Regions from separate parts of the Streptomyces sp. NPDC014727 genome, predicted to be linked through region 1. Evidence: riboswitches for the same ligand, from Rfam matches in the RefSeq annotation. Region 1 holds a riboswitch; each other region holds the start of a gene.
What was found. A riboswitch is a leader RNA that binds a small molecule or an ion and turns the genes downstream of it on or off. The one in region 1 is predicted to bind cyclic di-AMP.
Positions count from the first base shown of each region.

Region 2: it holds a riboswitch for cyclic di-AMP, as region 1 does, so the genes downstream of both, ACF1B9_RS04150 (NlpC/P60 family protein) here and ACF1B9_RS14985 (transglycosylase SLT domain-containing protein) in region 1, are expected to answer to the same signal.
Region 3: it holds a riboswitch for cyclic di-AMP, as region 1 does, so the genes downstream of both, ACF1B9_RS22255 (M23 family metallopeptidase) here and ACF1B9_RS14985 (transglycosylase SLT domain-containing protein) in region 1, are expected to answer to the same signal.
Region 4: it holds a riboswitch for cyclic di-AMP, as region 1 does, so the genes downstream of both, ACF1B9_RS33175 (M23 family metallopeptidase) here and ACF1B9_RS14985 (transglycosylase SLT domain-containing protein) in region 1, are expected to answer to the same signal.

Region 1 covers NZ_JBIBYR010000008.1:55,661-57,852, reverse strand. Annotated here, with positions in the region: partial or broken gene ACF1B9_RS14990 (ABC transporter ATP-binding protein) at 1-121, opposite strand, end outside; cyclic di-AMP (ydaO/yuaA leader) riboswitch at 645-831, shown strand; gene ACF1B9_RS14985 (transglycosylase SLT domain-containing protein) at 836-1,573, shown strand; gene ACF1B9_RS14980 (DUF2461 family protein) at 1,709-2,192, opposite strand, start outside.
Region 2 covers NZ_JBIBYR010000002.1:110,693-112,884, forward strand. Annotated here, with positions in the region: gene ACF1B9_RS04150 (NlpC/P60 family protein) at 1-846, opposite strand, end outside; cyclic di-AMP (ydaO/yuaA leader) riboswitch at 853-1,018, opposite strand; gene pcrA (DNA helicase PcrA) at 1,276-2,192, shown strand, end outside.
Region 3 covers NZ_JBIBYR010000014.1:34,726-36,917, forward strand. Annotated here, with positions in the region: gene ACF1B9_RS22250 (M16 family metallopeptidase) at 1-508, shown strand, start outside; cyclic di-AMP (ydaO/yuaA leader) riboswitch at 958-1,125, shown strand; gene ACF1B9_RS22255 (M23 family metallopeptidase) at 1,138-1,944, shown strand.
Region 4 covers NZ_JBIBYR010000034.1:20,982-23,173, reverse strand. Annotated here, with positions in the region: gene ACF1B9_RS33180 (PP2C family protein-serine/threonine phosphatase) at 1-370, shown strand, start outside; cyclic di-AMP (ydaO/yuaA leader) riboswitch at 650-802, shown strand; gene ACF1B9_RS33175 (M23 family metallopeptidase) at 814-2,094, shown strand.

The sequences.
Region 1 (2,192 bases):
CGAGGAACGGCAGGTCGTGGCTCGCGATCAGCAACGCACCCTTGTAGGACGCGAGTGCACCGGTCAGCTGCCGCACGCTGGCGATGTCGAGGTTGTTCGTCGGCTCGTCCAGCATCAGCACGGATCTCGGCATCATCACGGATCGCGTCCGCGGCTTCCTCATGGCGGTCGCGCGCCTCGCTGAGCCGATCCTCCTGGAGGCCTTCGATGCTCAGTGCTTGTGGTGAAGGGGGCTTCGTAGCCGCAGGACGAAAGGCAAAGCCCCGGGGTGACGGAGCCGTTTCGGACGTGGTCGGTCCGCTGAGCGGTGTGCAGGAGCGAAGAGCCTTCGAGTAAGCAGTCGAATGTCACTGCATGACCGATTTATCCAAAATGATTAATTTCGTCATTAAAGAGACTTTCTCTACCTGCTGCACCATTTGGATGCCAAAAGAAATGTCCCTTTTGCGGCTTCGTGGTGCGCGTCACGTTCGGGGGTTCGAAGGTCTCGGTGACCGGTGCACTTCCCTTCTGTGCAAGGGAATTCAGCCGCGCGGTGTGAGGTTGATTACTGCGAATTCCATTAATCGATCTTGCGAATGAAATGTGATCCAGAAATGGGGGCTTGTTCCTTTCGCTGTTTCTCGCCTACGGTCACCGTCAATCCGGACGGAACGCCAAATCCTGCCGCCGTCCGAGAACCCGACCCACTCGTGTACGGCAGGAGCGGGGGACCCAGGTAAGCCGCCGGTCCGGTATCCGGAACGGCTCGGGGTGAAGTCGCATTCGTGTGCGGCCGGACATCTCCAGTCCGAACCCGACAGCTCACCTCGCAGGCGACGGAGAGGAATTCAGCATGTCCATAACGGGTAAGCGCGATCGTCGCAAGTCCACTTCGCTGACCCGCGGCTTCATCGCCGCGGCCACCGGCGGAGTCGCCCTCGTACTTCCGCTGGTGGGTGCCGGCTTCGCCTCCGCCGCGCCGGCGCAGGCCGCCACCGCCTCCAAGGCCGTGGTTTCCGTACAGAAGGCTGCGCCCGCAACGTATTCCGTGATCGCCGGAGACACCCTTTCCAAGATCGCGAAAGAGCATTCCCTCAGCGGTGGCTGGCAGAAGCTGTACGCGGACAATCGAAAGGTCGTCGGCGACAATCCCGGACTGATCGTCCCGGGCATGACGCTCACCATCGGGGCAGCCACCCCCGCCGCGTCCACCGTGAAAACCGCCGCTGTATCGGCCGCGACCACCCCGGCGGCAAAATCTGCGACGTACGCGAACAATCTGGACGGCTGGATCAGGGAGGCGCTGGCCGTCATGGCCCAGCACGGCATCCCCGGCAGCTACGACAGCATCCACCGCAACATCATGCGCGAGTCCTCCGGCAACCCGCTGGCCATCAACAACTGGGACTCGAACGCTGCCGCGGGAACGCCCTCCAAGGGCCTTCTGCAGATCATCGACCCGACGTTCCGTGCCTACCACGTGCCCGGCACGTCCATGGACAGCTACGACCCGGTCGCCAACATCACCGCAGCGTGCAACTACGCCGCCGACAAGTACGGTTCGATCGACAACGTCTTCGGGGCGTACTGACGCACAGCCGCACCGAAAGGTGGTTCAGGACCGACGGGTGGCGAGAGGCCGGGACTTCTCCCGGCAACGGACCACCCACCGGTCAGGGACCGCCTTTCGGCGGTTCGTCGGCAAGAGCCGCACGCGGCGGCGATGTCATGTGACAGGCCGACAGGAGCCCGGAACGGTCACATGGCGGGCGAGCCAGGACAGCAGGGGCGCCAATTCCTCCGCCGCCACGAGCACGGAGTCGACCAGCGCGGCTGTGTGCTGTGCGCAGTCCCCGCCGAGGGGACGGGCGGCGGATACCGAGCGGTGCCGAAGGAAAGCGGCGCGCGGATGACCGGCGTCGTGACCACGCGGTACGCGCTGCATGACGTCACCGGTGATCTCGTACCCTCGCGCCTGCAGGGCCTCGACGGCGCGCACCAGCTCCGGTCCGCTCTCCCGCGCGGCAACTGCCGTACGGAACAACGGGATCTGCCCCGGATCCGGATAATCCCAGCCGCCGTTGATCCGGAGCCCGTCGAGATCGAAGCGCAGGCCGATCCGGACATTGCGCGCGATCCGGATCTCCGCCGCTTGATGCTGCCACCACCACGGATCCTTGCGGAAACCCCAGACGGAGAAGTCCTCGTAC
Region 2 (2,192 bases), on a different contig from region 1:
GCCCAGCTGGGCCCTGGCGAAGGCGAGGACCTTCTCCGCCTTGGTGGTGGCGCTGCTGTCCGAGCCGGTCCCGCCTCCCGCCGATGTACCGCTGCCGGACCCCGCCGCCTTCGCGGCCTCCTCGGCCTTGCGGTCCGCCTCCGCCTTGGCGGCGGCCTGCTGCCGCGCCAGTTCCTCCGCCTTGCGCTCGGCCTCCGCCTCCTTCTTCCGCTCCAGCGCCGCGAGCCGCGCCTTCTCCTCGGCGGTCAGCTTCGACAGCATCGTCTGCGCCTCGCCCAGCTTCTGCTGGACGTTCTGCTTGCTGGTGCGCAGCGTGGCCTGGGTCGTGGTCAGCGTCTCCAGGCTGCGCACCGCTTCGGCGCGCTTCTTCGAGGCCTTCGCCTGCTGGGCGCGGAAGTCCGTGACCGCCTTCTCCTGCTGACCGGTCATCCGGTTCATCAGCTGGCTCTGGTCGAAGTACGACTGCGGGTCGTCGGCGAGGAAGAAGGTGGCGCTCGGCGTGAGCGACCCGGTGCGGTACTGCGCGGCCGCGTAGGCGCCGAGCGTCCTGCGGGCTTCGTTGAGTTCGTCGGCGCGCTTCGCCACGTCGTCCAGGAGGACGTCCACCTTGGTGCGCTGGGCGGCGGAGGCCTCCTTCGCCTGGTTGTAGCGCTGGGTCGCGGTGCCCGCCTGCCGGTAGAGGTCGTCGACCTTCTTCTGGACGTCCTCGATGCTGGGCTTCGGAGCGGGGGCCGCCGTGGCGCTCTGCGTGGAGAGCAGGGTCACGGACGCCAGCGCGGCCGTCGTGAGACCGACGGCCGGTGTGGTGGTGCGCACCCGGGTACGCGGTTTGCGATGCGATGCCAAGACGGCATCTCCTTCCGTGGACCGCCTACCGGGTTAGCTGTCGGGTTCGGGCGGAACGGAAGGCTGCCCTACGGTCCGAGTGGGGGATAAGGACCGATTCACCCCGGTGACGCGTATGGGTCCCCGGCTCCGGACGTCCGTGAGGACAGCCCGGATTCGGCGCGGGCGCCCGCTCGGCGTGGTTCGCCTCAGGGGGTACGGGCCACCCGGTCGAGCACGGTAGCCAACCCGTGGTGCTGCTGTGAAGGTCGATGTTCGATATGCCCGATACGTTTTCGTGACCTCCGTGGGGCGGAGGTGACGAGGGCGGCCGAGGCCCGGAATCTCTTACGGAGGGTGGATGTCCGCTCTCTTTGCGTGCCCGGCGGCCGGGTGTGGTTCGCCGAGCGGCAGTCATGTGTCGGTGCGGCGGCCTAGACTCGACAAGCGATGAGCAGCCTCTTTGACGACAGCTTCCTGGCCGGCCTCCAGCACTCGGAGGAAGAGCCCCCGCCGCCCCCCGAGGACTCCGCACCCGAAGCGGTGCCGGAGGACCTCTTCGCGGGCGTCTTCGACGGGCCCCCGCCGCCCAGGGACGCGTACTACCGTGACGGTGCGCACCGCCCCGTCATCGATTCCGCGGCGCTCCTCGACGGGCTGAACACCGAACAGCGCGCCGCGGTGGTCCACGCCGGCTCCCCCTTGCTCATCGTCGCCGGGGCGGGCTCGGGCAAGACCCGGGTGCTGACCCACCGGATCGCCCACCTCCTCGCCGAGCGCGGGGTGCACCCCGGCCAGATCCTGGCGATCACCTTCACCAACAAGGCCGCGGGCGAGATGAAGGAGCGCGTCGAACAGCTCGTCGGACCGCGCGCCAACGCCATGTGGGTCATGACCTTCCACAGCGCGTGCGTACGCATCCTGCGCCGCGAGTCGAAGAAGCTCGGCTTCACCTCGTCGTTCTCGATCTACGACGCCGCCGACTCCAAGCGGCTGATGGCCCTGGTCTGCCGTGATCTCGACCTCGACCCGAAGCGCTTCCCGCCGAAGTCGTTCACGGCCAAGGTCTCCAACCTGAAGAACGAACTGATCGACGAGGAGACCTTCGCCGGCCAGGCTGCGGACGGTTTCGAGAAGACCCTCGCCCAGGCCTACGCGATGTACCAGTCCCGGCTGCGCGAGGCCAACGCGCTGGACTTCGACGACATCATCATGACGACGGTCCACCTGCTGCAGGCGTTCCCCGACGTCGCCGAGCACTACCGCCGCCGCTTCCGGCACGTCCTGGTCGACGAGTACCAGGACACCAACCACGCCCAGTACACCCTCGTACGCGAACTGGTCGGCCCGGCCGGCGAGCACGACGC
Region 3 (2,192 bases), on a different contig from region 1:
GCTGGACCGTGTGCTGCGCGAGGAGAAGGGCTACACCTACGGCGTGCGGGCCTTCGCCCAGGTGCTGCGGTCGTCGGCCCCGGACTCCGCCGCGGGGGCGACCGGTGCCGCGATGCTCGCCATCAGCGGATCGGTGGACACGGAGTCCACCGGACCGGCGCTGGAGGACCTGTGGACGGTCCTGCGGACCCTGGCGGCCGAGGGGCTGACCGATGAGGAGCGCGAGACGGCCGTGCAGAACCTCGTGGGTGTCGCACCGCTGAAGTTCGAAACGGCGGCCTCCGTCGCGGGCACTCTCGCCGACCAGGTCGAGCAGCACCTCCCGGACGACTACCAGGCACAGCTGTACGCCCGGCTCGCGGACACCGGAACGGTCGAGGCGACCGCAGCGGTGGTCAACGCCTTCCCGGGCGACCGCCTGGTCACGGTCCTCGTCGGTGACGCTGCGCAGATCGAGGAGCCGGTCCGCGCCCTGGGCATCGGACAGGTGTCGGTGGTCGCCGGCTGACGGTCGTCGTACGCCGGACGACCGACCCGGCGCGGGTGCGGGTGCGGGTGTGGGCGTCGGCTGCCCGGTCGCGTGCGACAGATCGCTGCCCGACTGTCACGTTCGATCGGACACCGGCGGAGCTCCCGACCACGCGCGGGTCGGCCCGGAGGCGTTCCCGGCTTTGCACGGGGCGCCCCGGCGGAGCATCCGCAAGAGCAGGTCGCACCGGCTGAGTGCCGGTCGCCCCGGTAGATCCACGATTCGCCGTGGGTGTGCATACCGGGACAAGAGGGAGGCCTTGTGCGTCGCGTTCGCCAGGGTCTCCCTTTTGTCCGTTCCGGGAGGAGGTTGCCTGTCCGCCCTGTGGGATGCGCTACAAAACGGCCTGTCCGTTTGGTGAATGAAGGCGGCCCCGCTTAGCGTCGGCCGGGCTGTCCGCCACTCGTATGCCGCAACCGTGACATACCGGGCAGTCATCGCCGAGTCCCCGTCAGGCGCGAGCCTGGGGAGCCGGGGACCCACGCAGTCCCTGGGGTGAATCGGATGCCTGATCCTCGGTGAGGCCGGGGCGTCCGTAGGAGACCTTCCTGCTCCGAACCCGTCAGCTAACCCGGTAGGCGAGAAGGAAGGAAAGGATCAGCCACTCCATGGCTTTCACCCGTGCCGCCGGGAAGCATCGTGCCCCGAGCCGACTGACCCGCGGGAGCGCGAAGATCGCCGGCGCCGCGGCTCTGGCGACCACCGGAGTCATCGGCGGCATGGCCTCTCCGGCCCTCGCCGCGGACACCGGGACTCCCTCCGTCAGTGAGACCGGTCTGAACCAGATCATCGCCATCGAGGGCGCACTCGCCGACCAGATCGCCGCCCAGGCCGACGCGCAGAAGCACCAGGCCGATGTCGCGGCCGATGCGAAGGCGGAGGCGGAGGCCCAGCGCAAGGCCGAGGCCAAGAAGAAGGCAACAGAGGCGAAGGCCAGGGCGGAGCGCGCGGCCGAGGCGCGTGCCGAGAAGGCGCGTGCCGCCCGGTCCGCCGAGCGCGCCCGTCTGGGCTCCTTCCAGCTCCCGGTCGCCGGCTCGTACGTCACTACCGGTTACAAGTCCAGCGGCTCGCTCTGGTCCTCCGGCAGCCACTCGGGCATCGACTTCCACGCCGCGTCCGGCAGCACCGTCGTCGCCGTCGGCGCGGGAACGGTCGTCGAGGCCGGCTGGGGCGGCGCGTACGGCAACAACATCGTCCTCCGGATGACGGACGGCACGTACACGCAGTACGGCCACCTCTCCTCGATCGGCGTCGCCGTCGGTCAGAGCGTCGGCGCCGGTCAGCAGATCGGCCTCTCCGGCTCGACGGGCAACTCCACCGGGCCGCACCTCCACTTCGAGGCCCGGACCACGCCCTCGTACGGCTCCGACATGGACCCGGTCGCGTACCTGCGCGCCCACGGCGTCAACGTCTGACCGGCGCCCGTCCGCCACACCCCTTCGAAGGCCTCGGCGTCACGCCGGGGCCTTCGTCGCGCCCGACACCCGCGCCCGACAGTCGCGCCCGACAGTCGCGCCCGACACCCGGGTTCGACCGCCGAACCGCCCATGGTGCTGTCCGCCGGGCCGGCCCCGCGCGACCAAAAGGTATTCATGAATTTCCATCTGGCATCGGAAATGTGGCCGCATTGCAATAGAGTCGCAGAACAGGCGTCGGTCGGCCG
Region 4 (2,192 bases), on a different contig from region 1:
GCATCCGGACGGGGCGCTGGATGTGCTGGGGCCGTCGGTGCCCGCGCTGCCGCTCGGGATGGATCTGGGGGTGTGGCCCGACCGGGCGGACGAATGGGATCTGCAGGCGGGGACGACTCTGCTCCTCTACACCGATGGTCTCTCCGAAGCGCGGAACGCCGACGGGGTCTTCTACGATCCGGCGGCGCGGCTGCGCGGGCGGATCTTTCCGGGACCCGAGGAACTGCTGTCCGCCCTGACCGACGACGTGCGGCGGCACACGGGCGGCGAGACGACCGACGACATGGCACTGCTCGCGGTCGTACGTCCTGCGGAGGGGCAGCCGCACCGGCGCAGGACAGTGAAGATCGTGGGACTGGACACGATGTGACGGGTGGGGCGGGTGTGTGGTGCGGACCGGGCGGAGTCCCGGGCACGGCATGCCACCGTCCGTAACCGAAGCGCACCGCTCCGCATAACATTTGACGCAACGTCAGAAACTGGGTAATGGCTGAGGGGCGATCAACTCATCCGATTCCACCCGGCTATGTCCCGTAAAGTCCAGGCCAAGACCGGAACGATCAGTGGGAACAGCTTGGAATCGGGCCCGGGTGTCTATTAACGTTCGATAACGCAGCGCGGTCGTCCCAGCCGTCGTCAGTGGCGGCACCGTGCGCGAGCGCCGAATTCCGCAAGGGAACCGGGGAACCACCTACATGGGGTGAATCGGACACCTGTGTCTCGTGAGAGGCAGAGGCGCCCGTAGGAGACCTTCCTGCTCCGAACCCGTCAGCTAACCCGGTAGGCGAGAAGGAAGGAAAGGAGTGCGCCCAAGTGGCGTCCAACAAGCCTGCCCCCGAGGCCCCCGCGCGGTTCACCTCCGACTTCGTCCCGGGTGCCGACTTCGGCTCCGGTTCTGACTACGGCCTCGGGTACGGCCCCGGTTTCGCTTCCGACGCCGGTTACGCAACCACCGGGACGGGAACGGCGTTCGGCACCGGCTACGGCACCGAGCCGGGCGCCGACTTCACCGGCGAGTTCGGGTCCGGTGAGTTCGGGTCCGGTGAGTTCCGTGGGTCCGGCGACTCGGCAGAGCTCCGCAGGGGTTTTTGCGCCGACGGCGACGGTGAGCCCGAACGAAGCCGGGACGAGTGGAACCCCACCGAGGAGTCCGTCCGCCCTGTGCGCGGCAAGCACCGCGTCGCCAAGCAGCGCAACGGACTTGCCCGTAGCTCCACCGTGCTCGGGGTCGGCGTCATCGCGGCGGTCGGTGCGGGCGGCATTGCCACCGCGCAGAGCAAGCCGGCGGTCTCCATCTCGCTTCCCGATTCCATCGCGGACAACCTGCCCGACGCCAAGTCCCTTCCCGGTGTGGGTTCCCTGTTCTCCGGCGAGTCCGAAGCCGACAAGGCCGAGGCCGTCGCCGCGTCCGCGCCGCTGACCACCGCCGGCATCACCACCGCCGAGGCCCAGCGGGGCACGACGGACGCGGGCGAGGCGCTCCGTGCCCGTATCCTCCAGCAGGCCGAGCAGCAGCAGGACGCCGCCGACGCCGAGGCCAGGGCCGCCGAGGAGAAGGCGGCCGCGGAGAAGGCTGCCGCCGAGGCCAAGAAGCAGCAGGACGCGGCCGAGGCCAAGATCGCCGCCGAGAAGAAGAAGGCGGAGGAAGAGGCCAAGAAGAAGGCGGAGGCGCTGCGGCTCGCCAAGCTCGCCGCCAGCTACGCCATCCCGACCACCTCGTACACGATCACCTCGACCTTCGGCGAGGCCGGCTCGATGTGGTCCTCCGGCTACCACACCGGCCTCGACTTCGCGGCGCCGACGGGTACCCCGATCAAGGCCATACACGGCGGCACCATCAAGTCGGCCGGCTGGTCCGGTTCGTACGGCTACCGCACGGTGCTGGAGCTCGAAGACGGTACGGAGCTGTGGTTCTGCCACCAGTCCTCGATCGGTGTCAGTGTCGGCCAGAAGGTCACGACCGGTGACACCATCGGCCGGGTCGGAGCGACCGGCAATGTGACCGGCCCGCACCTCCACCTGGAGGTCCACACCCCGGCCGGTACGGGCATCGACCCGATGGCCTGGCTGCGCGGCAAGGGTCTCAACCCCTGATCGGCCGGCCGCCTCGCGGCCCACATGACCCGAGCCGGTTCGCCGGCCGCTGAACCCCGGCAGCCCTGACGCTCCCCCCGGCGTCAGGGCTGCCGGTG